DNA from 3 places in the Lysobacter sp. DMC97 genome. Region 2 is predicted to be linked to each of the others. Evidence: predicted binding sites of a transcription regulator. Region 2 holds the regulator's gene; each other region holds the start of a gene.
What was found. The regulator HrcA, encoded in region 2, represses chaperone genes, less so after heat shock. The targets are predictions, from matches to a motif close to TTNGCACTCNNNNNNNNNGAGTGCNAA.
Positions count from the first base shown of each region.

Region 1: a site for HrcA is predicted at 3,864-3,890, ahead of rpoH (RNA polymerase sigma factor RpoH). Genes of this name have one in related genera too.
Region 3: a site for HrcA is predicted at 6,298-6,324, ahead of ACT53Q_RS07875 (co-chaperone GroES). Genes of this name have one in related genera too.

Region 1 is NZ_JBQUZR010000006.1:75,653-85,517, forward strand. Features, by position in the region: gene ACT53Q_RS13950 (DUF2278 family protein) at 1-121, shown strand, start outside; gene ACT53Q_RS13955 (DUF1203 domain-containing protein) at 140-607, opposite strand; gene ACT53Q_RS13960 (NYN domain-containing protein) at 683-1,552, opposite strand; gene ACT53Q_RS13965 (hypothetical protein) at 1,668-2,090, opposite strand; gene ACT53Q_RS13970 (hypothetical protein) at 2,267-2,686, opposite strand; gene rpoH (RNA polymerase sigma factor RpoH) at 2,959-3,852, opposite strand; gene ACT53Q_RS13980 (nucleotide disphospho-sugar-binding domain-containing protein) at 4,487-5,851, shown strand; gene ACT53Q_RS13985 (efflux RND transporter permease subunit) at 5,897-8,956, opposite strand; gene ACT53Q_RS13990 (efflux RND transporter periplasmic adaptor subunit) at 9,086-9,865, opposite strand, start outside.
Region 2 is NZ_JBQUZR010000001.1:242,461-252,325, forward strand. Features, by position in the region: gene ACT53Q_RS00640 (S8 family peptidase) at 32-1,450, opposite strand; gene dnaJ (molecular chaperone DnaJ) at 1,703-2,836, opposite strand; gene ACT53Q_RS00650 (TMEM175 family protein) at 2,902-3,480, opposite strand; gene dnaK (molecular chaperone DnaK) at 3,650-5,572, opposite strand; gene grpE (nucleotide exchange factor GrpE) at 5,714-6,241, opposite strand; gene hrcA (heat-inducible transcriptional repressor HrcA) at 6,352-7,416, opposite strand; gene recN (DNA repair protein RecN) at 7,514-9,181, shown strand; gene fur (ferric iron uptake transcriptional regulator) at 9,312-9,713, opposite strand; gene ACT53Q_RS00680 (outer membrane protein assembly factor BamE) at 9,853-9,865, shown strand, end outside.
Region 3 is NZ_JBQUZR010000003.1:365,544-375,408, reverse strand. Features, by position in the region: gene glnE (bifunctional [glutamate--ammonia ligase]-adenylyl-L-tyrosine phosphorylase/[glutamate--ammonia-ligase] adenylyltransferase) at 1-2,708, opposite strand, end outside; gene ACT53Q_RS07885 (DUF8213 domain-containing protein) at 3,113-4,108, shown strand; gene groL (chaperonin GroEL) at 4,207-5,850, opposite strand; gene ACT53Q_RS07875 (co-chaperone GroES) at 5,961-6,251, opposite strand; gene ACT53Q_RS07870 (TonB-dependent receptor plug domain-containing protein) at 6,490-9,357, opposite strand; gene ACT53Q_RS07865 (lytic transglycosylase domain-containing protein) at 9,609-9,865, shown strand, end outside.

The DNA of each region.
Region 1 (9,865 bases), on a different contig from region 2:
CAGCGGCATCTGGCAGGACGGCGGCGTGCTGATCGAGCACGGCGACGACACGGTCGAGGGCTTCTTCATCAAGTTCCTCACCCAGACCATGAACACCGGCGACGACGGGCATCCGCGCTGAGCGCGACGTCGTGCGTGCTCAGGCGCGCACGACGCGGCAGGCGTAGCAGCCGGGCTTGGCGTAGTGCAGGTGCAGGTAGGCGGTGCGTTCGATCGCGAACAGTTCTTCGATCGCCGCTTCCGCCTCGGTGCCCGGTCGCACGTCGGCCCAGACCATCATGCCGCGGGCGTCGTAGGCGCGCAGCGACAGCAGCCGCGTGCACAGCAGCGCCGGAATCTCGTTGACCGCCGGCATCGCCTGCACCGCCGCCTCGCGCACGTACACCGGCCCCGACGCGCGATACGGCGTGTCGACGACGTGGTGGTCGTGCGGCAGCAACAGCAGGCGTTCGCCTTCGGTCGCGTCCTGCAGGCTGACGCGGCAGGGATACACCGGCCGCCCGTCGGCGACCACGCGGCGCGCGTTGCGCGCACGCAGGGTATCGTCGGACAGCGCGAACAGCGGGGCGAACGCATCGAGTGGCAGCGCGTGGATCTGGAAGGACATGGCGACACTCCGGAAGGGGTGCGCGCATCCTCGCCGCAGCGTGCGCGCGGCGATATCCGATTCTTGCGGCGGGCGTCAGGATTTCGTGCCGGGTTTCTTCTTCGCGCCCTTCGCGGCCTTTGCCCGGACATGGTTCCCGTCCGTATGCAGAGTGAACAGTTCCGTCGCCACGATCAGGGGTTTGAGCGTCCGATACCCGTAGTTCTTCGGCGTGAACGATCCGCGGTTGGCGATGTGATTGCCGACCTTGCTCAACTTGGACCAGCCGTCCTCGTCTTTCGCGGCTTCCGTCGCGGCGTGGAGCAGATTCACCAGCGCCGTGTCGCTGCGCAATTGGGCGCCCGTGCGTTTGGCCGGCGGCTGGGCGGGCGATGATTTCGGTCGGGGCATTGCGGATTTCGTCGTCGCTGCCGCGACCGCGGCCATCACGACGGGCACGGCGACATGTTTCGCGGTATCGGCGGGAGCAGGCGCTGTCGCCACTATCTGCGTGTCTTCAGGCGGCGCGGGGTCATCGGCCGCATCCACCAGGAAGAACGTCGAACAGGCCGCCTTGAAGGCGTTGGGCGTGTTCGCCTTCCCGAAGCCGTAGACCTGCATGTTCGCGGCGCGCAAGCGCATCGCCAGCGGCGTGAAATCGGAATCGCTCGACATCAGCGCGAACGCGTCGAACCGCCCGGTGTAGAGCAGGTCCATCGCGTCCACGATCATCGCCATGTCCGACGCGTTGCCCTTCTTCGCGTACGCGATCTGCTGCATCGGCTGGATCGCGTTGTCCAGCAGCGCGTCGCGCCACGATTTCAGGGAGCCAACGGCCCAGTCGCCGTAGGCGCGGCGGACATTCGCCACGCCGAGGTTCGCGATCTCGCCGAGCACGTATTCGAGCGTCGAGGCGGACGCATTGTCCGCATCGATCAACAGCGCGATCCGCATCCGATCGTCCATGTCGCCTCCGGGGTGAATGCTCGCAGCCTAGTCCGGATGCGATGGCGGCGTCACCTGCCGGGCGCGGCGGCCCGGTCGCCCGGGCCGCCGGATCGCGCGAGGGTGCGTGCCGCGATCAGCGCCAGCCGTCCTCGTAATAGGCGGTGGAGAACAATGCCTTGCTGGCGCCGGTCTGGTTGTCGACCACGACCAGGCGCACCGTCCGGCTGAAGCCGACACGGATCGGGCGGATGCAGGCGCTGTCGGTGGTCGGACAGGTGCCGATCTGCCCCGGACCCAGATCGGTCCAGTAGAAGGTGTAGCTGCCCGGGGTCAGCCCCGAGACCTCGTACACCGCCACGCTGGGATTGCTGGCGGTCCAGGGCGTCCAGAAACTCGTGCATTCGCCGATGGTGCTGGAGTCCCAGGCATTGGTGTCGACGAAACATCCCAGTTGCGCGTTGGAGACATCGCCTGCGTGCGCCGGAGCGGGTGCCCCCAGCGATGCGAGCGCGAGCAGGGCTGCGGCGGGCAGGGAAAGGAAGGTGCTGCGATTCATGAACTACCTCCGTTGTAGTCGTGGAACGGCTGCGCCCGCCGTCGGTGGCAGGCCGTCGGACTATGCGCGTCCGCCGGTCGCCGGGATGCGATTGGTCTCACAAACGCAGCGTTCGGACACAACGACGACGGCCCGGTCGCCCGGGCCGTCGAATCATGCGGTGGTACGTGCCGCGATCAGTGCCAGCCGTCCTCGTAGTAGGCCGTCGCCGACACCGTCTTGCTGGCGCCGGTGGCGTTGTCGACCACGGTGACCATCACGCTCTTGCTCTGGCCCACGCGGATCGTGCGCAGGCAGCTGATGTTGCCGGTGGCGCAGATGCCGGTCTGGCCGGTGGCGAGATCGGTCCAATAGAAGGTGTAGCTGCCGGCGGTCAAGCCGACGACCTGGAACACGGCGACGCTCGGGTTGTTGGCGGTCGACGGCGTCCACACGCCGTAGCACTCGCCGATCTCGGCGTAGTCGTAGGCGTAGGTGTCGACGTAGCAGCCGAGCTGGGCGTTGGTGACGTTGCCGGCGTGCGCGGCCGGGGCGGGCAGCAGCAGCGAGGCGCCGAGCGCGGCGGAAGCGGCGAGGGAGAGCAGGGTGGATCGCATGGCGAAACTCCTTGGGGTGCGCGATGGAAGGAAGGGCGTTTCCGTCCGGCGGCCGGCGGACGGCAGCGCATCGAGGGAGCGCGCTGCCACGCACGGACACGGACGCGGGACGGTCCGCGAGCGCCTGCCCGCATTCGTCCCGTATGTCCTTCAGCGCAATCCGGTGCCGGAGAGGATCACGTCGCCCACCCGGCGGGGGCCGGAAACGACGACGGCCCGGTTGCCCGGGCCGTCGTGTCTTCGCGATGTGGTGCCGGCGATGCCGTTGCGGATCAGGCCGCGAACAGCGCCTTCATCTTCTTCAGCGCGTTGGCCTCGATCTGGCGGATGCGTTCGGCGGAGACGCCGTACTGGTCGGCCAGTTCCTGCAGCGTGACCTTGCTGTCCGGCTCCAGCCAGCGGCGCTTGACGATGTCGCGCGAGCGGGCGTCGAGGCGGGCAAGGCCTTCGCGCAGCAGTTCGAGCTTGTCGGCTTCGCTGTCGGCGGTTTCGTAGGCCTGGGCGGGGTCTTCGCCCTCGGCGACGAGATAGGCCGACGGCGCCGGCGGGGCGTGGTCGTCGTCCGCGTCGTCCGGGGCGTCGAAGCCGATGTCGCGGCCCGACAGGCGCGCTTCCATCTCCAGCACTTCGCGCTCGGAGACGTTGAGGTCCTTGGCGACGTTGCGGACTTCCTCGGCGTTGAGCCAGCCCAGGCGGGTCTTGCTGCGGCGCAGGTTGAAGAACAGCTTGCGCTGCGCCTTCGTGGTCGCGACCTTCACGATGCGCCAGTTCTTGATGATGAACTCGTGCATCTCGGCGCGGATCCAGTGCACCGCGAACGACACCAGGCGCACGCCGATCGCGGGATCGAAGCGCTTCACCGCCTTCATCAGGCCGATGTTGCCTTCCTGGATCAGGTCGGAGAGCTGCAGGCCGTAGCCGTTGTAGCCGCGGGCGACGTGGACCACGAAGCGCAGGTGCGACAGCACCAGTTCGCGGGCGGCGTCGAGGTCGTTCTGTTCGTGGTAGCGGCGGGCGAGCGCCTGCTCGTCCTCGGCCGACAGCACCGGGATCTGGTGCACGGCGCCGACGTAGGCCTCGAGCGAGCCGAGCGCGCTCAGGCCGTTCAACGCGGGGACCGGCAGGCTGTTGGGAATCAGGGCGGTGGGGGCGTTGGTCTGGGTCATGGTCATGGATGTTAGCAGTCGGGTCCTTGGAGTGCTAAAGCCGCGGGGAGTTCCCTGTGTTCCATTCATGGGACGGAAGGGCGTCCGACGGGGCCGTCTTTCCGTTCGTGGTGTCCCCGAAGACGCGGAATCCGGAGATCGGGGGCCATCCGGCGGCATTCAAGGTCTGCAGGCTGCGGGATGGCGGGCATCGAATGGCCGATGGGTGCCGTCGAGAAGGGAGAGGCATGGTCGCGACCGAGAGCGTAAGCGGGTCCCGGGAAGCGCCTCATGTGCCGAACGGGGGGATCCGAGGCCCGCCGTGGCGGTGTGGTCAAACGGCGTTCATCCGCGGCCGTCCCGCCAGCCCGGGTCGCGTGCCGGTGCGGACGAGGAGGTCGCTGCCGGACGGCGGCCCGTCCGGCCGTGCCTATCGTGCGCCATCGGCCGGCTCCCGTGGCGGTGCGCGAAGCTGCGACGGCCCGGGCGGTCGATGCCGGAACTCTGCACTTCCCCGCCGTCATGCAGGAGGGGTATATAGGGCCAGCCTCCATGCGGGATGTGCGTGGGCAGCAATTTCCGCAGGCAGGACGGAGATCGAGACAGGCGCTTCGGCGGTGTTCCCACAGGACCAGCAAGTCGAGAGAAGGATCTCATGCACATCGCATTTTTCTGTCTGCCCGAACACGGTGGCTACGTCCCCACCTTCCACATCACCAAGCGACTGCTGGCGCTCGGCCATCGGGTCACCTACTACGGGCCGCTGGATTTCGAGGAACGCGTCCGCAACCAGGGCTTCGACTACGTCTCGCTGTATCCCGAGGAGATCGTCAGGGGCACGGTCGATGTCGATGCCTTCCCGGACGGGGCGGTCGCGACGATCCGCCACATCCGCGGGCTGCTGCGCCTGCTCGCGCAGCGCGGGCGCTGGGAAGCGCTGAACGGCGTCGCCGACAACGCGCTCGCGCCGATGCTCCGCGCGAACGGCGTCGACCTGGTGCTGGTGGACGGCCTGTTCAATTTCATCGTGCCGCTGATTGCGGCCTCCGGCATCCCGTACCAGGTCTATCTCACCGAGCTGAGCGGTGCGCATTCGCAGCGCATCCCGCCCAGTTACAGCGGTGCGATCCCCGGCGAAGGCGGTGCGCTCGCCAAGCTCGCGATCCGGCTGTCATGGGCGCAGGCGCTGCCGAAGCTGCTGAACCCGGTGATGATCCGCCTGCTGTACATCGGTCTGCCGCAGCCGCCGAAACCGCTGCTGCGCCGGGCCAGGCAGCAGATCGCGGACAGCGCGCGCCGCGCCGGCATGCAGCGCAGCCTGTGGGAATACGGCATGCGCTGGACGAACACGGAGGTGGTGCTGTGCCCTTCCGCGTTCGATTTCCCCGAAGCGCGCGAAGGCAGGACCTATGCGGGCCCCTGCATCGATCTCGAGCGCAAGGACTGGTCCTTTCCCTGGGACGAATTCGAACGCCGCCACCAGGGCCGGCGCATCGTGCTGGTGTCGCTGGGCACGCACGCGGCCCAGTACGGCGGCACGACCACGCAATTCCTGCGCAAGGTGTTCGAGCTGGCCTCCGGCTGCGCCGACCTGTTCTTCGTCGTCGCGCTCGGCAAGGGGCGGTCGGTGGACTCGATCGGTGCGCCGCCGGAGAACGTCATGGCTTTCCCGTTCCTGCCGCAGCTCGACCTGCTCGAGCGCGCCAGCGCGATGGTCACCAACGGCGGCCTGGGCACGGTCAAGGAATGCATCTGGTTCCGGGTGCCGATGGTCGTGGCGCCCTGCAACTTCGATCAGCCGGGGAATGCCGCGCGCGTCGTGCACCACGGCATCGGCAGGCGCGTGGACGTCGCCCGCGTCAAGGTCCCGCAATTGCAGGAGGCGATCAGGGCCTGCCTCGATGATGCCGCCATCGCCGGGAAGATCGGCGCCATGAGCGCGGCGTTCCGCGACTCCGGCGAACACGAGCAGTGGCTCGCCGGCATCGTCTCGCACGGCACGGCGGCCGCGGTGGCCTGATCGGGCGGACGGGCGTGCGGGTGCGCGCCCGCCCGCAACGTGGTGTCACGACACCTGCCGTGCCTCGATCGGCGCGTGGGGTTCCCGGCGCAGCTTCGCGGCGAGCCAGTGCTCGAAGTCGTCCACGTAGCTGAACAGCACGGGCACGAAGACCAGGCTCAGCACCGTCGAAGACAGCAGCCCGCCGATCACGGCGATCGCCATCGGCCCGCGGAAGGCCGAATCGAGCGAGACGCCCGCCGCGATCGGCAGCATGCCGGCGGTCATCGCCATCGAGGTCATGACGATCGGGCGGGCGCGGAGGCGGCAGGCGGCGAGGATCGCGGTCTGCCGCGGCACGCCGCTGCGGGTCTGTTCGAGCATGGCGTCGACCAGCAGGATCGAATTCTTGTCCGCGATGCCCATCAGCATCAGCATGCCCAGCAGCGCCGGCATGCTCAGCTCCATGCCGGTCACGAACAGCAGCAGGAACGCGCCGCCGACCGAGAGCGGCAGCGCCATCATGCGCGCCAGCGGCTGCAGCCAGTCGCGGTAGAGCAGCACCTGGATGCCGTAGACCATCAGCAGACCCGCGCCCAGTGCACGCAGGAAGCCCATCATCAGGTCCTGCATGAATTCGGCGTCACCGGTGTTGAGCACCTGCACGCCGCTCGGCAACGCCTTCATGGCCGGCAAGGCCTCGATGCGCTCCAGCGCCGTGCCCAGGGCGATGCCGTCGAGATTGGCCTCGACGTTGATCCGGCGTTGCCGCTGGTAGCGCTCGATCGCCACCGGTCCCTGCGCGAAAGACAGCCGGGCGACCGACGACAGCGGCACCGTGTCGCCTGCGGCGGTGCGCAGCTTCAGGTTCTGCAGGGTACCGAGGTCCTGGCCGAACTCCCGCGGGATGCGCACGCGCACGGGGATTTCGCGGTCGAGCAGATTCAGCCTGGACAGCCGCGGGAGATCGTCGCCGATGGTGGAGACGCTGATTGCCTCGCCGACCTGCTGGGTGGTGATGCCGAATTCCGCGGCCTTCACCAGATCCATCGTGACGACCACCTCCGGCTGCTTCTGGCCCTCGTTGCTGTCGACGCCGGTGAGTCCGGCGATGCCGCGCATCTGCTGCTTGAGCGTGTCGGCGGCACGCGAGAGCGCTGCCGGGTCCTCGCTGACCAGCGCGATCGACACGTCCTTCTGTCCGGTGAAACTGTCGAAGCCGATGCGCACGTCGGGCATGCCGGCCACTTCGGCGTACACCTTCCGGCTGAACTCGCGTTCGCTGAGCGCGCGATCCCGGGGTGGCACCAGCTTGGCGTAGATCCGGGCCTGGTTGATCGCCCCGTTGGTCTCGCCGACGGTGGTGACCACGTATTCGACCTCCGGGTGCCGCTTGAGGATTGCCGCCACCTTCTGCGTCGCTGCGTCGGTCTGCTCGATCGTGCTGCCGCGGGGCATCTCCAGCGTGGCGCTGGTGAGCGAATAGTCGTCGTAGGGCATGAAGCCGGTCGGCAGCAGGGGCACCAGTCCGAACGACAGCAGCAGGCACAGCAGCACCACGCACATCGTCTTGACGCGATGCTTCAAGGTCCATTCGACGATGCGCAGGTAGTGCACCAGCGCCGGCGACTCCGCCGGCTCGACATGGCGCGGTTCGCGCAGCAGGCGCGAGGCCATCATCGGCGTCAGCAGCCGGGCGACCAGCAGCGAGAAGAACGCCGCCACCGCGACGGTCAGTCCGAACTGGCGGAAGAACAGGCCGGGCAGGCCCTCCATGAAACTCACCGGCACGAACACCGCGCAGATCACCAGCGTCGTCGCGATCACCGACAGGCCGATCTCGTCGGCGGCCTCGATCGCGGCCTGGTAGGCGGACTTGCCCTGCCGCATGTGCCGGTGGATGTTCTCGATCTCGACGATGGCGTCGTCCACCAGCACGCCGGTCACCAGGGTGATCGACAGCAGGCTGACGAAGTTCAGGGTGAACCCGAACCACTGCATGGCGAGGAACGTCGGGATCACCGACAGCGGGATCGCCACCGCCGCCATCGCGGTGGTGCGCCAGTCGCGGAGGAACAGGAACACGACCAGCACCGTGAGCACCGCGCCTTCCAGGAAATTGAACAGGGTCGAGCGGTAGGAGGTCTCGACGAACTCCACTTCCGAATAGCCGAGCGTGAACTTGACCCCGTGCTTCGCGGTGAGCGCGTCGAGCTTCTCCCTCACCGCGCGGGCGATCTCGACCTCGCTGAAGCCCTGTTCCTTGAAGACCTTGAACGAGATCGCCGGCCGGCCATCGACGCGGGTGATGCTGCGCATGTCCGATTCGCCGAACGAGACCGTGCCCAGGTCCGACAGGCGCACCTCGCGCCCGCCGGCGACCGCGACGCGGCTCTGCGCCAGTTGTTCCAGCGTCGCTGCGCGACCGATCGTGCGCAGGGCGTATTCGGTGCCACCGAGGGTCAATCGCCCGCCCGGGTAGTTGATGTTGGTGGCGGACAGCTGGTGGCTGACGTCGGCCGCGGTGATGCCCAGGGACGCAAGGCGGACGGGATCGAGTTCGATCGCGATTTCCTGGTCGGCACCGCCGCTGCGGTCCACGCGCGAAACGCCGGTGATCGACTTCAACGTGCGCGCCACGGTGTCGTCGACGAACCAGCTCAGCTCGGGCACCGGCATTTCCGGCGCCTCGACGATGTAGATGCCGACCGGGCGGCCGGTGTCGTCGGCGCGCTGCACGATCGGCTCCCGCACGGTCGCCGGCAGGTTCTGGCGGATCGCGGCGACGGCATTGCGTACGTCGTTCATCGCCCTGTCCACGTTCACGCCGAGATCGAACTCGACACGGGTCGACGACTGCCCTTCGGTGATCGACGAGGACACCTTGCGCACGCCGGGCAGCGACGCCACGGCATCCTCGATGCGGCGCGTGGTCTCCGTTTCCAGCTCCGCAGGGGTCGCGCCGGGCTGCAGCACCACCACGTCGACATCGGAGGTCACGATCGCCGGCATCGCGGTGACCGGCAGGCGCGCGTACGCGAACAGGCCCATCACCGCCAGCAGCGCGAACAGCAGCAGCGGGGGCACCGGATTGCGGATCGACCAGGTGGAAAAGCTGAAAGCCATGACCGTGATAATCCCTATCGACAGAAGACCCTTCGGGAAGCGGTCTTCAGAGGTGGACGCGCTGGAAGGTGTCGCCGCCGCCACGGGCGCGCGGCGCGGACCCGGCGCGATGACGGCGGCGGGTGCGCATCAGGCGCGGGTCCGGACGACCTTGACCCGATCCTTCTCGCGCAGGAACGGCCCGGCCCTGGCGACGATCTCGGCGCCGCCCAGCGTTTCCCGGACGATGACCGTGTCTTCGGTCTGCATGGTCGGCGTGACCGCCTGCCGCGACACCACGCCGTTGCCGTCGACGCGCCAGACGTAGCTGCCCGCGCTGTCCTGCTGGAGCGCCGAGCGCGGCAGCGCCCAGCCTTCCACGTGCGCCACGTCGATGCTGGCCTGGCCGAAGGCGCCGACCGGCAGCGTCCCGCCGCCGTGCAGGCGGATGCGGACATCCGCGGCGCGGCTGGCGGCATCGACATTCGGCGAGATCAGGCGGATCTCGCCGGTGATCGCGTCGCGTCGACCGGCGATGGCGACCTTCGCCTGCATGCCCACCGACAGGCGGCCGACGAAGGCTTCCGGAACGCTGGCCACCATTTCGACGTCGCCGTCCTTCGCGATCTCGAACAGGGCCTGGGTGCCATCGGTCAGCCCGCCGATGGTCGCGTTGCGCCGATAGATGAGCCCGGCCGCCGGTGCGACCACCTGCGTCCGCTGCACGCTGAGGCTGGCGTTCTCGTAGCCGGCGCGCGCCTGCTCGTAGGCGGCCTGCTTCTGCTTGAAGAATTCGCGGCTGACCAGCTGCGACGAGACCAGCGCCCGCGCGCGTTCGAATTCGCCGCGGGTGCGGTCGTACTCGGAACGCAGGCCATCGCGCTCGATGCCGAGGCTGCGGCCGTCGAGCACCGCCAGCGTCTGCCCGGC
Region 2 (9,865 bases):
CCGTGCGTGCGCGTCGCCGTATCGTGCCCTGTCAGGGCGTGGCGTTGATCGCCTTCAGCGCATTCACGCGGCCCCAGCCGATCGGGTACTGCACCGGGCCCATGAACAGGTCGGAGTTGGTCTTGATGAGCGTCTCGCAGGTCGCCGGCAGGCAGTCGGCGCTGGGCTTGGACATCATCATCGCGATCACGCCGGCCACGTGCGGCGTCGACATCGACGTGCCGCTCATGTAGGCATAGGTCGCGGCGCCCGGCGTGGTGGTGCCGGCGTTCCAGGTCGAGGCGATGTTGTAGCCCGGCGCGGCGAGGTCAACGGCGTTGCCCCAGTTCGAGAAGCTCTCCTTGTTGCCGTAGAAGCTGCCGAGGTGACTGAAGGTGGCGACGACGATCACGTTGTTGCAGCTCGCCGGCGTGTAGCCCGACACGTTGGCGTTGTCGTTGCCGGCCGCGACCACGACCACGGTGCCGCGCGAAACCGCACCGTCGATCGCCGACTGCATCGTCGCGCCGCACGCGCCGGCGCCGCCGAGGCTGAGGTTGATCACGTTCGCCTTGTTCGCGCCGACCGCGGGCACGCCGGCGACGCTGCCGCCCGAGGCCCACGTCACCGCATCGGCGATGTCGGCGAGCGTGCCGCCGCAGCGGCCGAGCACGCGCACCGGCAGGATCTTCGCGCTGAAGGCCATGCCGGCGACACCGACGCCATTGTTGGTGACCGCCGCCGCGGTGCCGGCGACGTGGGTGCCGTGCCAGCTGGAATTCGACGCCGGCGAGCCGGCGTAGCAGTACCCGGCCGTCACCCAGTCGCCCGGGTCGGAGGGGTCGGCGTCGCGGCCGCCGCCGTCGTTGGCGATCGCGGCGTTGCTGATGAAGTCGTAGCCGCCCGCGAGCACGTTGGCGGCGAGGTCCGGGTGGCTGGTGAGGCCGGTGTCGACGACCGCGATGATCTTGCCCTGGCCGCGGTAGCCGGTGTCCCAGGCCTGGGTGGCGTAGGTGTTCTCGCCGGTGCTGCTGAAGTTGGTCTGCAGCGAGAAATAGGTGTCGTTCGGGGTGAGGTCGGCGTGCAGGCGGATGTTGGGCTCGACGTAGGCGACCTCGGGATCGAGCGCGAGCCGGCGCATCAGGCGTTCGGCGTCGGCGCGAGCGAGGCGGCGGTCGAAGGCGACCAGCTCGCCGCCGCCGGACAGCGTGCGGGCGCGGCGCAGGCCGGGCGCCGACACGCGGCCGAAGGTGGCGGTCGCGGCGGCGTCGAGGGCGCGCTGGCGCGAGGCGGGATCGGCCTTGAGGAAGCCGGCGCTGCGGTAGCCGACGATGAAGCCGTCGGCGGGGTCATACTGGCTGGCGGGGTCGATGTGCGCACGGCCGGCGGCGAAGACCGGGGTGGCGAGCAACGCGGCGACCACGGCAGACGCCAGTGCGAGACGGCGCGCGGAACGGGAATGGATCGACATGGAACCTCCTTGATCCCGGGCGACATCCTGTCCACCGGCGATGCCGGCCTGTCGGGGAAGGTCGCCCGTGAGCGGGCGATCGCGCGCCGGGCGGCGCGCGTGGCGGCACACCATGTGCCGTCCGCGGCGAGCCTCCGCCCGCCGTCCTGTCCTGTCAACGCATTCCGTCGGAGCGCGGCCGGCGCCGGAGCGCGGTGACGGCCACGCGAGAAGTCGTTGCCGGCTCACCCCGGGCCATCGGCCGAACGCCGGTCAGGACGTCATCCGCTCCCAGAAGCTCTTCACGCCGTCGATGAAGGTGCTGGAGCGCGGCGAGTGGCGGCGGGCGCCTTCGCCGCTGAAGGTGGCCTCGAACTGCTGCAGCAGCTCGCGCTGCTGCGTGGTGAGGTTCACCGGGGTTTCGACCACCACGCGGCAGTACAGATCGCCGGTGCCGCGGCTGCGCACGGACTTCACGCCCTTCTCGCGCAGGCGGAACACGCGACCGGTCTGGGTCTCGGCCGGCACGCGGATCTCGGCCTCGCCGCCCAGCGTCGGCACGCGGATGACGTCGCCCAGTGCCGCCTGCGAGAACCGGATCGGCACCTCGCAGTGCAGGTCGTCCCCGTCGCGCTGGAAGATGTCGTGTTCGCGGACGCGGATCTCGACGTACAGGTCGCCCGCCGGCGCGCCGGCCGGGCCGGCCTCGCCCTCGCCCGCCAGGCGGATGCGGTCGCCGTTGTCCACGCCGGCCGGGATCTTCACCGACAGGACTTTTTCCTCTTCCACGCGGCCGGCGCCATGGCAGGCCTTGCAGGGATTGCTGAGCTTCTGGCCGCGGCCGCCGCAGGTCGGGCACGGCTGCTGCATCGAGAAGATGCCGCGCTGGAAACGCACCTGGCCGCGACCCTGGCAGGTGCCGCAGGTCTCGACCTTGCCGTCCTCGGAGCCGCTGCCGTTGCAGGGCTTGCAGGCCGCCATCGTCGGCACTTCGATGCGCTTGTCGAGGCCGGCGACGGCTTCTTCCAGGTCGAGTTCGACGATCACGCCGACGTCCGCGCCGCGGCGCGGTCCGCGCGCGCCGCCGGCACCGCCGCCGAAGATGTTGCCGAAGATGTCGCCGAAGATGTCGTTGATGTCGGCGTAGCCGGCCTGCCCGCCACCACCGCCGCCCATGCCGTGCTCGAACGCGGCGTGGCCGTGGGCGTCGTAGGCGCGACGCTTGTTGGCGTCGGACAGCACCTCGTAGGCTTCCTTGGCCTCCTTGAACGCGGCCTCGGCGCCGGCATCGTCCGGATTGCGGTCCGGATGGTGCTTCATCGCGAGGCGGCGGTAGGCCTTCTTCAGTTCCTCTTCGCTGGCGGTCTTCGCCACGCCGAGGACTTCGTAGTAGTCGCGTTTGCTCATGCGTTACCTGTCACGATCGGGGAACGCCCGGCGGGCGCTCCCAGGAAAACTTCAGCGGGGAAACTTCAGTCGGCCAGCCGGCGCTCGATCCGGGGATCGGGCGCGAGCCACATCAGGGCGACGGCGACGATCAGCACGCCCGCGGCCCACGGCTGCCAGAACGCGGCCGGGATCGCCAGTCCATACATGGCCAGCGAGGCCTTGCCTTTCAAGTCGTCGCCGATCGCCTTCGCCAGTTCCGAGCGCTCGCCACCGTTGGCGCGGATCAGGCTCGACTGCATCGGCCGCCACGACGCGGCGCACATGAACAGGTTGAAGGCGTAGACCGCGGTCGGAATCGGCGCGAAGTGGTTCTCGCCCATCCAGCCGGTGGTGAACGGCACCAGCGACATCCAGAACAGCAGGTGCAGGTTGGCCCACAGCGCCCGGCCATCGACCCGGTGCGCGGCGTGCAGGAAATGGTGGTGGTTGCTCCAGTAGATGCCGACGTTGGCGAAACTCAGCACGTAGCTGAGGAACACCGGCCACAGCGCGCCCAGGTCGCGCCATTCGGCCCCGTGCGGCACCTTCATCTCCAGCACCATGATGGTGAGGATGATCGCGATCACGCCATCGCTGAACGCTTCGAGCCTGCCCTTCCCCATCCCGTCCCCGGCGCCGTCGAACGGCGGTCTGCACTGCACGCGAAACCCGCGGCGGCCCGGACGCGGGCTGATCCGCACCGGCCCGTCGCGGGCGCTCATGGCCGGCGACGATACCATCCGCCGGACGCGAACCGGCCCCGGAGTCGCCTCCGGGGCCGGCCGTCATCGCTTACTTGTCGTCCTTCACCTCGGTGAACTCGGCGTCGACCACATCGTCGTTGCGCGACGAGGCCGAGGGACCCGGACCCGCCTCGCCCGCCGCCTGCTGGCCGGCACCGGCGGCCGCCTGCAGCGACTGCGCGGCTTCTTCCAGCGCGCGGCTCTTGGCCTCGATCTGGCCCTTGTCGTCGCCCTTCATCGCGGTCTCGAGTTCGGCGATGGCGCCCTCGGCGCGGCCGATGGCCTCGCCCGGGACCTTGTCGCCGTGGTCCTTGATCGCGCTGCGGACGGTGTGGATCAGGCCGTCGGCGTGGTTGCGGGCCTGCACCAGCTCGTGGAACTTCTTGTCCTCCTCGCGGTGCGCTTCCGCGTCCTGCACCATCCGCTGGATCTCGTCGTCCGACAGGCCCGAGCCGGCCTTGATCTCGACCTTCTGCTCCTTGCCGGTCTTCTTGTCCTTCGCCGACACGTGCAGGATGCCGTTGGCGTCGATGTCGAACGACACCTCGATCTGCGGCGTGCCGCGCGGGGCGGCGTCGATGCCGGACAGGTCGAAGCGCGCCAGCGACTTGTTGAAGCGGGCCTGTTCGCGCTCGCCCTGCAGCACGTGCACGGTCACGGCCGACTGGTTGTCGTCGGCGGTGGAGAACGTCTGCGAGGCCTTGGTCGGGATGGTCGTGTTCTTCTCGATGATCTTGGTCATCACGCCGCCCAGGGTCTCGATGCCCAGGCTCAGCGGGGTGACGTCGAGCAGCAGCACGTCCTTCACGTCGCCGGCCAGCACGCCGCCCTGGATCGCGGCGCCGATGGCGACCGCCTCGTCCGGATTGACGTCCTTGCGCGGCTCCTTGCCGAAGAACTCGGCCACCGCCGCCTGCACCTTCGGCATGCGGGTCTGGCCACCGACCAGGATCACCTCGCTGATCTCGGCGGCGCGCAGGCCGGCGTCGTTCAGCGCGATGCGGCAGGGCTCGATCGACTTGCGGATCAGGTCCTCGACCAGCGCTTCGAGCTTGGCGCGGGTGAGCTTGATGTTGAGGTGCTTCGGACCCGAGGCGTCGGCGGTCACGTACGGCAGGTTGACCTCGGTCTGCTGCGACGACGACAGCTCGATCTTCGCGCGCTCGGCGGCGTCCTTCAGACGCTGCAGGGCCAGCGGATCCTTGCGCAGGTCGATGCCCTGCTCCTTCTGGAACTCCTCGACCAGGAAATCGATGATGCGCTTGTCGAAGTCCTCGCCGCCGAGGAACGTGTCACCGTTGGTGGCCAGCACCTCGAACTGCTTCTCGCCGTCGACGTTCGCGATCTCGATGATCGACACGTCGAAGGTGCCGCCGCCGAGGTCGTACACCACGATCTTGCGGTCCTTGCCGTCGCCCTTGTCGAGGCCGTAGGCCAGCGCGGCCGCGGTCGGCTCGTTGATGATGCGCTTGACGTCGAGACCGGCGATGCGGCCGGCGTCCTTGGTCGCCTGGCGCTGGCTGTCGTTGAAGTACGCGGGCACCGTGATGACGGCCTCGGTGACCTTCTCGCCCAGATAGTCCTCGGCGGTCTTCTTCATCTTCTCCAGCACGCGCGCGGAGATTTCCGGCGGCGCCATCTTCTTGCCGTCGCTGGTGCCGACCCACGCGTCGCCGTTCGAGTGCTCGATGATCGCGTACGGCACCAGGTCGAGGTCCTTCTTGACCTCGGCGTCGCCGAACTTGCGGCCGATCAGGCGCTTCACGGCGTAGAAGGTGTTCTTCGGGTTGGTCACGGCCTGGCGCTTGGCGCTGGCGCCGGCCAGCACTTCGCCGTCCTTGGTGTAGGCGATGATCGACGGCGTGGTGCGGTCGCCCTCGCTGTTCTCGATGACCTTGGCCTTGCCGCCTTCCATGATCGCGACGCACGAATTGGTCGTGCCCAGATCGATGCCGATGATCTTGCCCATGATGTGGTTCCTCGGAGATGGGAGGCGGCCGCGCCGCCGATGTGCCGTATGTGGGATGGCCGCGCCGGGGTTTCAAGCGCCGGCCGCCGTGAATCTCTGCAGGCGCGGCGGCCGTTCATCGGCGCCGCGCCCGCGCGGGTCGCGTCAGTCCTGCTTCGCGACCATGACCAGCGCCGGCCGCAGCAGGCGCTCGTTGAGCAGGTAGCCCTTCTGGCAGGTCTGCGCGACCGCGCCGGGGGCGACGCCGGGGACGTCGACCAGACTCATGGCCTGGTGGTGCTCGGGATTGAAGCCGTCGCCGGCCGCCGGGGCCACCGCAACCAGCCCGTTGGCCTGGGCGATGCGTTCGAGCTGGCGCAGGGTCAGCTCCATGCCGGCGCGCACCGGGTCGCCCTCGGGCGCCGCGGCCAGACCGGCCTCCAGGCTGTCGAACAGCGGCAGCAGGTCGCCGAGCAGCCGCTCGTTGGCGAACTTGCGGGCGTTCTCGACCTCGCGCGCCATGCGCTTGCGCTGGTTTTCCAGATCGGCGCGCTCGCGCAGCATGTCGGCGCGCAGTTGTTCGAGCTCGGCGTGCAGCGCTTCGATGACCGCATCCGGGGTCGCGTGATCGGCGGCGTCCGCCATCGAAGCGTCCTGTGACATCGGGTCCTGTGGCGTCGGGGTCTGGGTCATCTGGTTTCCGGGGCTGGGGGCGGGCAATCCGCCGACGGCCGAGGGATGGGGCCGGCCCTTCCGGAATCAAGTGCCCGCGTTCAGGAATCGCCTGCGGCAGCTCCGCGGGCTCAACGGTCGCCCTCGGACCCCAGCGCCTGCGTGAGCGCGTTGGCCGCGGCCTGCACCACCGGGATGACGCGGTCGTAGGCCATCCGGGTGGGACCGATCGCCCCCAGCACGCCCAGCGTGCGCCCGCCGACCCCGTAGGGCGCGGTCACCAGCGACACGCCGTCCAGCGGCGCCATGCCGGTCTCCTCGCCGATGAAGATCCGCACCCCCGGCGCACGCAGGGTGCGTTCGAGCAACTGCAGGATCTCGCGCTTGCTGGCGAAGGCCTCGAACAGTTCGCGCAGGCGGTCGAGGTCGGAGAGGTCCTGCACGCCGATCAGCCGGGTCTGCCCGGCCACCAGCATGTCCTCGGCGTCGCTGGCGAGCGCCTGGTCGGCCAGCTCCAGCGCCTGGGTCATCAGGGTTTCCATCTCGCGCCGGGCGTTGCGCAGCTCGGCGACCAGCAGCGCGCGCGCCTCGGCCAGCGGCCGGCCGGCGTAGTGCTGGTTGAGGTAGTTGGCGATCCGCTCCAGCTCGCCCGGGTCGTAGGCGCGGCGGGTGGGCAGGATGCGGTTCTGCACGTCGTTGTCGGCGAACACCAGGATCGCCAGCACGCGCTGCGCGTCCAGCGGCACGAAATCGACGTGCTTGAAGGCGAACTGCTCGCGCTTGGGCACGCTGACCACGCCGACGAAATGGGTCATCGCCGACACCAGCTCGGACGCGCTGCCGAGCAGGCGCTGGGTGCCGCTGCCGGGCGCCAGTTCGCCGCGCAGGCGGGCCAGTTCGGGTTCGCCCAGCGGGTCGATCTGCAGCAGGCTGTCGACGAAGACCCGGTAGCCCTGCGCCGTTGGCACCCGCCCGGCCGAGGTGTGCGGCGCGGCCAGCAGGCCCACGTCCTCCAGCTCGGCCAGGATGTTGCGGATGGTCGCCGCGCTGACGTCCAGGCCCGCGTGGCGGGCCAAGGTCTGCGAGCCCACCGGTTCGCCGTCGCGGATGTAGCGCGCGATCAGCGTGCGCAGCAGCAGCCGCGCGCGGGGATCGAGGCTGCCCGGGTCGAAGCCGGCGTCGGCGGGTCGGTTCATGCGCAACGGTATAGGCGCAGCCGCCGGCCCGCGCAAGGGGCGGCAAGGCCGGCGCCGGTCTCCGGAGATGAGACGCCATGAGGCACAATGCGCGCCCATGCTGACCCATCTCGCCCTTCGTGATTTCGCCGTCGTCGCAGCCGCCGAACTCGAATTCGGCCCCGGCATGACCGTCATTTCCGGCGAAACCGGCGCCGGCAAGTCGCTGCTGGTCGACGCCCTCGGCTTCCTCTCCGGCCTGCGCGCCGACAGTGGCGTGGTGCGCCACGGCGCCGAACGCGCCGAACTGAGCGCCGAATTCGACCTCGCCGACCACCCGGAAGCCACCGCCTGGCTGCGCGAACAGGAACTGGACGACGCCGACACCTGCCAGCTGCGCCGCACGCTGCGCTCCGACGGCGGCTCCCGCGCCTGGATCAACGGCCGCCCGGCCACCCTCACCCAACTGGGAGAACTGGCCGGGCTGCTGGTCGAGATCCACGGCCAGCACGAGCACCAGGCGTTGCTGTCGCGCACCCGCCAGCTCGCCCTGCTCGACGCCTTCGGCCGCCATGGCCCGGCGCTGGCGGCGGTGGCCGCTGCCGCCGCGGACTGGTCGACGCTGCTGCGCGAGCGCGACGCGCTGTCGAAGACCGGCGACGTCTCCGACCGGATCGCGCTGCTCGAACACCAGCACGCCGAACTCGCCCGCGAGACGCTGGAACCGGCGTCGATCGCCGACCTCCTCGCCCAGCATCGCCGCCACGCCAACGCCGCCGGGCTGATCGACACCTGCGAACGCGCGCTGGCGCGGCTGGAAGGCGACGACGCCCCGTCCCTGCTGCAGACCGTGCAGTCGCTGCGCGGCGACCTCGCACGCGCCCGCGACGACGAGCCGCGGCTGGCCGAAGTGGAAGGCATGCTCGACGCCGCCGCGATCCAGATCGACGAGGCCACGCGCCTGCTGCAGCGGATCCGCGACGACCTCGACCTCGACCCCGACGGCTTCGCCGCGCTGGAGGACCGGCTCGCCCGGCTGCACGCGCTCGGGCGCAAGCACCGGGTACCGGCGGAAGCGCTGTTCGAGCTGCGTGATCGGCTGGCCGAGGACCTCGACGGCCTGCGCAATGCCGGCGCCCGCCTCGTCGCGCTGGACGACGAGATCGCCGCCGCCGCCGCACGCTGGCGCACCGCCGCCGCCGACCTGACCGCGGCCCGGCGCAGCGCCGCCGACACGTTGTCGAACGCCGTGTCCACGCTGATCGCCGACCTCGGCATGGGCGGTGGCCGCTTCGAAGTGGCGCTGGAAGCCGTCGACGCCGGCCGTCCTGACCCGCAAGGCGCCGAGCGCGCCGAATTCCTGGTCTCGGCCAACCTCGGCCAGCCGCCGCGCCCGCTGCGCAAGGTCGCCTCCGGCGGCGAGCTGTCGCGGGTGTCGCTGGCGATCGAGGTCGCGGCGCTGGGCCACGACACCGTGCCGACGATGGTCTTCGACGAGGTCGACACCGGCATCGGCGGCGCCGTCGCCGAGATCGTTGGCCAGAAGCTGCGCGCCCTCGGCGCCCGCCGGCAGGTGCTGTGCGTGACCCACCAGCCGCAGGTCGCGGCGCAGGGCCACGCCCACTACCGCGTGAGCAAGGCCGACGCCGGCGGCATGACCCAGAGCGCGGTGCAGAAGCTCGACGCGAAGGCCCGCCAGGAAGAACTGGCGCGGATGCTGGGTGGCGTCGAAGTCACGAAGGAAGCGCGCGCCGCGGCGAAGCGGCTGCTGGAAAGCGCGGGGTAGGTCGGGCCTTGGCCCGACATCGCGGCCGTCCCGGTCGCGTCGAACGATGATCGAAGCGGCTTCGACCGGAAGCGGCTTCGGTCAGGCGGGTTGCAGACGGGAATCCCGCAATGGCGGGCCAAGGCCCGCCCTACTTTTTCTTGCGGACGTACAGCACCAGCGCGTGGGCCTGGATCTCGTAGCCGTGCTCGGCGGCGATGCGCTGCTGGATCGCCTCGATCTCGGCGCTCTCGAATTCGATGACCTTGCCGGTGTCCACGTCGACCATGTGGTCGTGGTGGTCGCCGCGGTCGAGTTCGTAGACGGCGTGGCCGCCCTCGAAGTTGTGCTTGAGCACGAGGCCGGCGGCCTCGAACTGGGTCAGCACGCGGTAGACCGTCGCCAGCCCGATCTCGTCGCCGTCCTCCACCAGCCGTCGGTAGATGTCTTCGGCCGCCATGTGCCTCGGCTGGGCCTGCTCCAGCATCTCGAGGATCCGCATGCGCGGGTGGGTGACCTTGAGGCCGAGTTTGCGGAGATCTCTGGTTTCCATCGCTGCTTCCGGGGGGGAGGTCGGCGGAGACGGCGGCATCCAATCCGCGATGAACGACGGTCGCCGACCCGACTGCCGGCGGCGCCGAGGCACAGTGTATCATCGACGCCCGCGACACCCCTCCGCTGCCGGCCGTCCCATGCCCATTCCGC
Region 3 (9,865 bases), on a different contig from region 2:
CCGGCGGCGACCAACGCCGCATGTGCGCGATGCAGCGACGCCGCGGTGTCCGCATCGAACGCGCCGGCGTCACGCAGCGCATCGATCAGCCCGGGCGTGTCGCGCGGCGCGAGCAGCGCCGGCGTCCGCGCCGCGTCGCGCAGCACGCCGTACTGCAGCAGGAATTCGAGATCGACCAGGCCGCCCTCGCCCTGCTTGAGATCGAAACGTTCGCCGGCCGAGCGATCCAGCTCGCCGCGCATGCGCGCGCGCATGGCGCGCACCTCCTCGCGCAGCGCGTCCGCGTCGCGCGGGCGCGCGAGCGTCCCGGCGCGGGTGCGCTCGAACGCGTCGCACAGCGCGGCATCACCCACGACCGCCCGCGCGCGCACCAGCGCCTGGTGTTCCCACGTCCAGGCGCGCTGGCGCTGGTAGTCGTCGAAGCTCGCCAGCGTCGACACCATCAGGCCCTTGGCGCCGTCCGGGCGCAGGCGCACGTCGACTTCGTACAGCCGGCCTGCGCCCGTGGGCGCGCCGAGCAGCGCGACGATCTTCTGCGCCAGCCGCGCCGCCCAGCGCGGCGCGTCAAGCGCGCGCGCACCGTCGCTCATCGCGTCGGCGGGCGCGTCATGCACGAAGACGAGATCGAGATCCGAACCGAAGCCCAATTCGCGCCCGCCGAGGCTGCCGTAGCCCAGCACCGCGAAGCGGAAGCCGTCGATGCGGCCGTGCTGCGCCTCCAGTTCGCGCAGCGCCAGCGCGTGCACGGCGACCAGCAGCGCGTCGGCCAGCGCCGCCAGCCGGCGCGCGGCCTCGACCGCCTCGACGCGACTATCCAGCACCGCCAGCGCGATGCGGAAGCCCAGCGTCTGCCGCGCCTCGTTGAGCGCGAGCAGCGCGGCCTCGCCGTCGTCGTGGCGCAGCGCCGCCGCGGCCGCCTCGGCGAAGGCCACGGCGTCCGGCAGCGGCCCGGCGACGCGCAGGTCGAGCAGTTCGTCGAGCAGCAGCGGGTGCTTGGCCAGGCGATCGGCCAGCAGCGCGCTGCGCGCCAGCGTGTCGACCAGCCGCGACAGCGCCGCCGGCTGTTCGTCGAGCAGCGCGAGATAGCTCGCGCGCCGCAGCAGCGTCTGCAGCACCGCCAGCGCGCGTCGCAGCGCCAGCGGCGGTTCGCTGGACACGGCGATGCCTGCCAGCAGCGCTGGCATGATCCGGTCGAGCCGCGCGCGCGAGGCATCGGACAGCTCGCGCACGCCGGGCGCGCGGGCGAAGTCGCGCAGCGCGGTGTCGGCGCCGCCCGCGTCCGCGAAGCCGGCGTCCTGCAGCGCGCCGGCATCCCCGGCTGGATCCGCGTCGTTCTCCGCGCGCAGTGCGCGCCAGTAGGCGACCAGCGCATCCGGCCGCGCGACCTCGCCGCGCGGCGCGAGCAGGGCCGCGAACTCGCCGGCGACGCGCGCCCGGTGCGTCTCCAGTTCGATCGACAGCGCGGCCCAGTCGGCGAAGCCCAGCCCGCGCGCGATCCGCGCGCGGTCGTGCGCGTCCTCGGGCAGGCGCTGGGTCTGCGCGTCGCGGAGCATCTGCAGCCGGTTTTCCAGCACGCGCAGGAAACGGTACGCGGCCACCAGCGCATCGCAGGTGTCGGCGGTCAGGTGGCCGGCGTCGCGCAGCGCGCGCAGCGCCGGCTGCAGGCGACGCTCGCGCAAGGCCGCCTCGCGGCCGCCGCGGATCAACTGCAGCGCCTGCGCGAGGAATTCGACCTCGCGGATGCCGCCCGGGCCGCGCTTGATGTCGTCGGCCATGTCGCGGCGCGCGACTTCGGCGGCGATGCTCGCCTTCATCTCGCGCAGGCCGTCGAGCGCGCCGTAGTCGAGATAGCGCCGGTAGACGAACGGCCGCAAGGCGTCGAGGAAGCGTTCGCCCGCATCGAGATCGCCGGCCACCGGCCGCGCCTTCTGCCAGGCGTAGCGCTCCCAGTCGCGGCCTTCGCGCTGGAAGTACTGCTCCATCGCCGCGAAGCTCAGCGCGATGCGCCCGGCGTTGCCGAACGGCCGCAGGCGCAGGTCGACGCGATGGCAGAACCCGTCCGCCGTCGTTTCGTCGAGCAGCTTCGCGAGCTGCTGGCCGAGGCGTGCGAAGTAATCCTCGGCCGCCAGTGCGCGCGTGCCGTCGCTCTCGCCGTTGCGGGCGTAGGCGTAGACCAGGTCGACGTCGGAACTGAAGTTCAGTTCGCCTCCGCCGAGTTTGCCCAGCGCGAACACCACCAGCCGCACCGGCGCGCCGTCGGCATCGCGCACGACACCGAAGCGCTGTGCGAATTCGGTTTCGAGCGCTTCGAGCGCGACCTGCAGGCAAGTGTCGGCCAGCGCGCTGGTGCCGGCGAGCGTGTCGTCGAGCGTGTCGAGGCCGTGCACGTCGCGCCAGATCAGGCGCACCGAGGCGGCGTGGCGATGGCGCCGCAGCAAGGCGGGCCATTCGGCGCGATGGTCGGCCGAAAGCATTAGCGCCGGCAGCGGCGACGCACCGTCGTCGGCCAGCAGCGCGGGCAGCAGCGCGGGCTGGCGCAGGCAGACATCGACCGCGAAATCGCTGGCCTGCGCGAGCCGGCGCACGCGCGCCGCGGCGTCTGCATCATCGGCCAGCGCGGGCACGATCGCGCACAGCCGCGCGAGGGCGCGATCGAGCACGGCATCGGACGGGGCATCGGGCGGATCGACGGGACGCGCTGGAGTCATCCGCGGATTCTGGCATCCCGGCGCGATGCGCGACCGGGCGAGGCACCTGCGCGATGCGCGCAATAAAAAAGCCCGCCCCGGTCGAACCGGTAGCGGGCCTGCTCCCTCCCCCACGTCGGGATGCCGGCGCATCGTGAAGGATGCGTTAGGACAAAGCACGCTGCGGTGCAAAAAAGAACCCGGCGGTACATTTAAGCCGTCCGGGATCGGCCGCGAACGGGGCCGGGAATGGCCTGCGGACGAAGGCCCTGTGGCTTCCGTCGGGTTCAGGGATGCGCATACTGGGAATGCCGGTCGACATGTCCGGCCATCCATCCGCTGCGTCGGGACGGTCCGGATCGCCCGGGGAGGCGCCGGCCTGCGGACGCCGCGTCTTTCATCCCGTTTCCAAGGAGTGGTTCCTGATGCATCGCACCCTGAAATCCCGGCTGGCGGCCGTCGTCTGCGCCGGCCTGCTGTCCCTCGGCACCGCGCACGCCGCGCGTCCCGCCGCCGAAACCGCGTCCGGGCAGGACGCCAACGCCGCCGAAGACCTGGTCCAGCCGGGCCAGCTGAAGATCGCCAAGGCCCTGGGCGACGACATCACCGGCCAGCTCGTCACGCCCTCCGGCGCGATGACGTTCACCACGCGCAGCCTGTCCACCGCCGGCAAGCGCACCGCGGCCGGCGCCGCACCCGATCGCGTGCAGGCGAGGCTGGAAATCAACGGCGCGGTGATCGACCACGAGATCGACTACGCCGCCGGCACGCTGGTGGTGAGCACCGAGGCCGGCGTCGTGATCGATGCCAGCGACCGTGCCGTGCTGCGCACCTTCCAGACCGAACTCGGCCGCAGCCTGCTGATGCAGGGCTCGGCCAAGAGCACGCCGAAGTCGCTCGACCTGCTGTGGCGGTTGTCGGAGATGTATTCCGAAGTGCCGCTGGGCCATCGCCTGAAGCAGACGTGGACGATCCGCCGCAGCGACGCCAAGCCGCTGCTGCCCGGCGCCACGCTCGCGAACGCCAATCCGAACGGCGACCTGCCGCGCCTGGACAGCCCGCCGCAGAAGGCCTCGTGCAACGAGCAGAGCGGCGGCAGCTTCACCAACCTGCACAGCATCGCGGACGTCTGCCTCAACGGCAAAGTGTATTACCGCTCGTCCTCGCACGACTTCTGTCCCACACACGGCTACACCAGCAAGACCGTCGCCTACGGCTGCGGCGCGAGCTCGTGCGCGGGCCGCTGCGGCGCGGGCTGCGGCGTGGGCGACGGCCTCGGCGCGTGGTACCAGGACTGCCTCGACCACGACGTCTGCAATCGCGACCACAACTCGCAACTCGGTGCCTGCGGCGACGAATGGACCGAGGCCGCCGACGACTACGCCTTCGGCGCGATTTCCTGCTACACGACCTGCCACTGACGATCCGCCACTGACCGCCGTCATCCGGCGGCCGGCCAAAGAAAAACCCCGCGATCGCTCGCGGGGTTTTTCGTGTCGCGGGGACTGCGGGACGCGGATCAGAAATCCATGCCGCCCATGCCGCCCATGCCGCCGCCCATGCCGCCCGGGGCCGGCTCGTCCTTCTTCGGCGCATCGGCGACCATCGCTTCGGTCGTGATCATCAGACCGGCGATCGAAGCCGCGTTCTGCAGCGCGGTGCGGGTGACCTTGGTCGGATCCAGGATGCCGGCCTCGACCATGTCGACGAATTCGCCGGTGGCCGCGTTGTAGCCGAAGTTGCCCGTGCCTTCCTTCACCTTGTTGACGATGACCGAGGGCTCTTCGCCGGCGTTGGTGACGATCTCGCGCAGCGGGGCTTCCATCGCGCGCAGGGCGATCTGGATGCCGTGGTTCTGGTCTTCGTTGATGCCCTTCAGGCCTTCGACCGCGGTCTTGGCGCGGATCAGCGCGACGCCGCCGCCCGGGACGATGCCTTCCTCGACGGCCGCACGGGTGGCGTGCAGGGCGTCTTCGACGCGGGCCTTCTTTTCCTTCATCTCGATCTCGGTCGAGGCGCCGACCTTGATCACGGCCACGCCGCCGGCGAGCTTGGCGACGCGCTCCTGCAGCTTCTCGCGGTCGTAGTCGGACGAGGTCTCCTCGATCTGGGCCTTGATCTGCTTGATGCGGGCCTCGATCGCCGAGGTGTCGCCGGCGCCGTCGATGATCGTGCTGTTCTCCTTCGAGACCTGCACCTTCTTCGCGCGGCCGAGATCCTTGATCGTGGCCTTCTCCAGCGACAGGCCGACTTCCTCGGAGATCACGGTGCCGCCGGTGAGGATGGCCATGTCTTCCAGCATCGCCTTGCGGCGGTCGCCGAAGCCCGGGGCCTTCACGGCGCAGACCTTGACGATGCCGCGGATGGTGTTGACCACCAGCGTCGCCAGGGCTTCGCCCTCGACTTCTTCCGCCACGATCAGCAGCGGCTTGCCGGCCTTGGCCACGCCCTCGAGGACGGGCAGCAGGTCGCGGACGTTCGAGATCTTCTTGTCGTGCAGCAGGATGTACGGGTCGTCCAGCTCGGCGGCCATCGACTGCTGGTTGTTGACGAAGTACGGCGACAGGTAGCCGCGGTCGAACTGCATGCCCTCGACGACGTCGAGTTCATTGTCCAGGCCCGAGCCTTCCTCGACCGTGATCACGCCTTCCTTGCCGACCTTCTTCATCGCGTCGGCGATGATGTTGCCGATCGATTCGTCGGAGTTGGCCGAGATCGTGCCGACCTGGGCGATCGCCTTGTCGTCGGCGGTCGGCTTGCTCATGGCCTTCAGCTCGGCGACGGCGGTGGTGACCGCCTTGTCGATGCCGCGCTTGAGGTCCATCGGGTTCATGCCGGCGGCGACCGCCTTCATGCCTTCGCGGATCAGCGCCTGGGCCAGCACGGTCGCGGTGGTGGTGCCGTCGCCGGCGTTGTCGGAGGTCTTGGACGCGACTTCCTTCACCATCTGCGCGCCCATGTTCTCGAACTTGTCGGCCAGCTCGATCTCCTTCGCGACGGACACGCCGTCCTTGGTGATCGTCGGGGCGCCGAAGCTCTTCTCGAGCACGACGTTGCGGCCCTTCGGGCCGAGGGTCGCCTTCACGGCGTTGGCGAGCACGTTCACGCCGCGCACCATGCGCGAGCGGGCGTCTTCACCGAAACGGATGTCTTTGGCAGCCATGGTCTGAAACTCCGGAAAAATGTGGTGTTCGTAGGGCGGGCCCTGGCCCGCCGTTGCGACAGCGATGCGTCAGCACGCGTGCGGCGGGGCGATGCGCCCGCCCGCGCGCATCAGCCGACGATCGCGAGGATGTCGTCTTCCTTGATGATCTTGTATTCGACGCCGTCGGCCTTGTACGCCGAGCCCGAGTACTGGCCGTAGATCACCTTGTCGCCGACCTTGACCTTCGGCGCACGCAGGCCGCCGGTGGCGTCGATGAACTTGCCCTCGCCAATGGCGACGACTTCGCCCTTGGTGGGCTTTTCCTTGGCGGCGTCGGGGATGATGATCCCGCCGATGGAGGTTTCCTCGGCTTCGATCGGCTTGACGATCACGCGATCGTAGAGCGGCTTGAGATTCATGCGGATCCTCGCAAGTGGTTGATTGGGTTGGGAAAGGGCGGCGATCTTAGCACTCTCGACCCGAGACTGCCAAAACCGCGGCAAAAGTGCGCCCGGCTTGCCGGGACGGGCGGGAGATGGGGGGCGCCCGGCGGCTTTCAAGGGGGCCGGGCAAAGAAGAAGGGGCGGATCGCTCCGCCCCTTCGTCCGGTCCCGACCCCGGCGCGAGGCCGGGACCGGGTTGTCGCGACCGGATCGATCAGAACCGGTAGTCGGCGCTGACGTACCAGAAGGCGCCCGGCAGGTCATACGTGCCGGCGTCGTAGCCGTTCAGCGAGCAGGTCACGCAGATCGGCGGTTCCTTGCCGAACACGTTGTTGCCGCCCACCGACAGCTTCAGGCCGTCGAACAGCGCGTTGTTCCACGAGAACTGCACGTCGTGGTAGGTCACGGCGCCGAGCTTGTTGACCGCACGGGCGTTCAGGCAGTTCGGGACATCCGAGATCGTCGCGCTGTTGCAGTCTTCCTCGACCGAGTCGATGTAGCGCAGGCCGTAGACGACGTCGAAGTTGCCCTTGTGCCAGCCGAGCTGGGCGTTGGTCTGCCACTCGGGGATCGCGCTGTCGCCGACTTCGATGCCGACACGACGCGAGCTGACGTTGCCGTCGCCGTCGACCGCCTTGTACTCGCGGATCCAGGTCGACTGCAGCGAGGCGCTCAGGCTGCCGAAGCCCCATTCCGGGCTCAGCCAGTTGACCTTGAGGTCGGCGCCGCTGGTCTTCACCGTGCCGAAGTTCTGCAGGAAGTTGTTCGGCGGGTTGAGGTTGCCGCTGCTGCCGCGGGTGAACGGCGAGCAGACCTTCGGATCCGTGCCGTTGCCGGTGGTGTAGCAGGCGTTGAGCAGGGTCTGGAGGTCGGCCGACAGGATGGCGCCATCGATCTTGTGGTCGTAGTAGCCGACTTCGAAGTCAAGCTTGCGCGACCACGACTGGTCTTCACCCCAGCCCGGGCTGTACACCGCACCCACGGTCCAGCTGTCCGACTTCTCCGGATCCAGGTCGCGGTTGCCGCCGGTGAAGGTGGTGATCTGGGTGTTGGCCTGCTCGAAGTTGTCGGGCACGCCCGCCGCGACGCACGCCGCTTCCAGGCCCGGCGAGACGCCGTTGGTGCGGTCGACCACGGGCGCGCCGGTCGGGCCGCAGGGGTCGGTCAGGGTGGCGCCGAACTGGGTCAGGCCGTACAGCTCGCCCAGGTTCGGGGCGCGGAAGCCCTGCGAGTAGGTGCCGCGGACCACGACGTCCTCGATCGGCTGCCAGCGGAAACCGACCTTGCCGGTGGTGGTGCTGCCGAAGGTCGAATAGTCGGACCAGCGGATCGCGGCGGTCAGGTCGAGGGTGGCGAGGACCGGGAAGTTGAACTCGCCGTAGACTTCCTTCACGTCGTAGCTGGCGGAGATCGGCGAAGCGAACGAGTCCTGCGACTCGCCGGTCTGGCGCAGCGGATCGGGATTGAAGTCGCCCTTGTACTTGCGGTACTCGGCACCGGCGGCGAAGCCGGCGTTGCGGTCGGCGATCGCGAACAGGTCACCGGTGATGTTGAACGAGAACGAGTCGAGCACCTGGGTGCTGGCGTCGCGCTGGTTGGTGATGATGTAGTCGATCATCTGCCGGGTGAACGGACGCGCCTGGCCACCGAAGATGTCCAGCGGCACGCAGCCCGGGGTCGCGGCGCACACCGCCGGATCGCCCAGCGCAGTGCGGATGTGGGCGACGTTGTAGCCGTTGGTGAAGCGCTGCGTCGCCGAGTTGCGGCTGTGGACGTAGTTCGCATCCCAGCCGAAGTTGCGGTCGCCGATGTCGAACAGGCCGTCGAGGCCGACGTTGAAGTACCAGGTGTCGACGTTCTGCGTGAAGATGCGCGGCCCGACTTCCAGCGGACGACGGCCGATGAACACGAAGTTGCTGTTCGCGTCCAGGGCGAAGCCGAACGGGTTGTACGGATGGTTCGCCGGGATCGAGATCGTGTCGGCGATGCCGCCGGTGCCGGCGCCGGGACCGACGAAGATCGGCTCGGGCGCGGCCTGGTTGGCCGACTCGCGGTTGTTGAACAGGCCCTTGAAGTGCAGGCGGGTGTTCTCGCCGAGGTCGATCGTGGCGCTGGCGAACAGGGCCTTGCGCTCGCTGGGCGTCAGCAGCAGGTTGAACGGCGCGAAGTTGAAGCGGTCGGCACCAGTGAACTGGTGGTAGGTGCCGCCGTTCGGGTTGCCCGGGACGAACACCGGGGCGGTGGTGCCGTTGTTGAGGGTGATGCTGTAGAAGTTGCCCGAGGGGTCGGAGAACACGAAGCGACCCTGCGGGGTGCCCGAGCTGCCCGCGTCAAGGCCGGCGTTCGGTTCGGGGAACGAGGACTGGCCCCAGTCGCCCGAGCTGATGCGGTCCTGCTTGTAGTAGCTGGCGCCGAAGACCGCGTTCCAGCCGTCGCCGCCGGTGCCGAAGGTGAAGGACGCATCCTTGGTCTCGCCGCCGCGGCTGTATTCGCCGTAGTAGGTGTGCAGCTCGGCGCCCTTGAAGTTCTTGCGGGTGATGATGTTCACCACGCCGGCAATGGCGTCGGAGCCGTAGATCGCGGAAGCGCCGTCTTCCAGCACTTCGACGCGGTCGATGATGGCCAGCGGGATGGTGTTGAGGTCGGCGCTGCCGCTGACGCCCGAGGCCGAGGATTCGTTGACCCAGCGGATGCCGTCGACCAGGACCAGCACGCGCTGCGAGCCGAGGTTGCGCAGGTCGACCTGGGCCGAGCCGGCGCCGATGCCGCCGCCGTCCGGCGGATAGCCGAAGTTGCCCGAGGAGTTGAACTTGGCGTTCAGGGCCTTGCCGCTGGCCGTCAGCTGCTGGAGCAGCTCGCCGACGCTGGCGACGCCGGTCTCTTCGATCTTGGCGCGGTCCATGACGTACACCGGCTGGGCGGTGACGGCATTGGTCTGCTTGATGCGGGACCCGGTGACACTGATGGTGTCGAGGGTGCTCTTGTCGCTCTGCGCGTCCTGCGCCGCGGCGATGCCGGGCAGTGCGAGGAGCAGCGTCAGGTGGACAGCGGCCGTCAGGCGATTACGGCGCAGCTTGCTCATGGGTTCTCTCCGTTGAAATTGAATATCTAAAGTGTCGCAGCGGCCACCGCCCGGGCCCCCTCCCGGAGCGGCACCCCGGCTTTGTAAACAAAATGTGAAGGCGGGGCAAGATGCCGGCGGGCCCCGGGACCTCCGGCAGGGGCCGGATCCTGTCGGTCCGCCCCGTCCGCCCACCCGGCCGTCGCACCCGTCACCGTGGCCCGTGCACCCGCCGATGGTTCATCCCGCTTCGCTATAGTCCCCGCATGCGCATCCCCCATCTGCCCCTGCTCGCGACCCTGCTGATCGCGATTTCCCCCGCCGCCTGCCGCGCGCAGAACGACACCCCCGCCCTGGCCCGCACCCGGGCCGCCATCGAAGCCGCCGAGCGCGGCCAGACCCCGGCCTCGCCCCTGCCCGCCGGCCACGCCCTGGCCGGCTGGGTCGAATACGCCGGCCTCCGTCGCGACCTCGACACCCTGCCCGCGGCCGACGGCCAGGCCTTCCTCACCCGCTTCGCCGGCCAGCC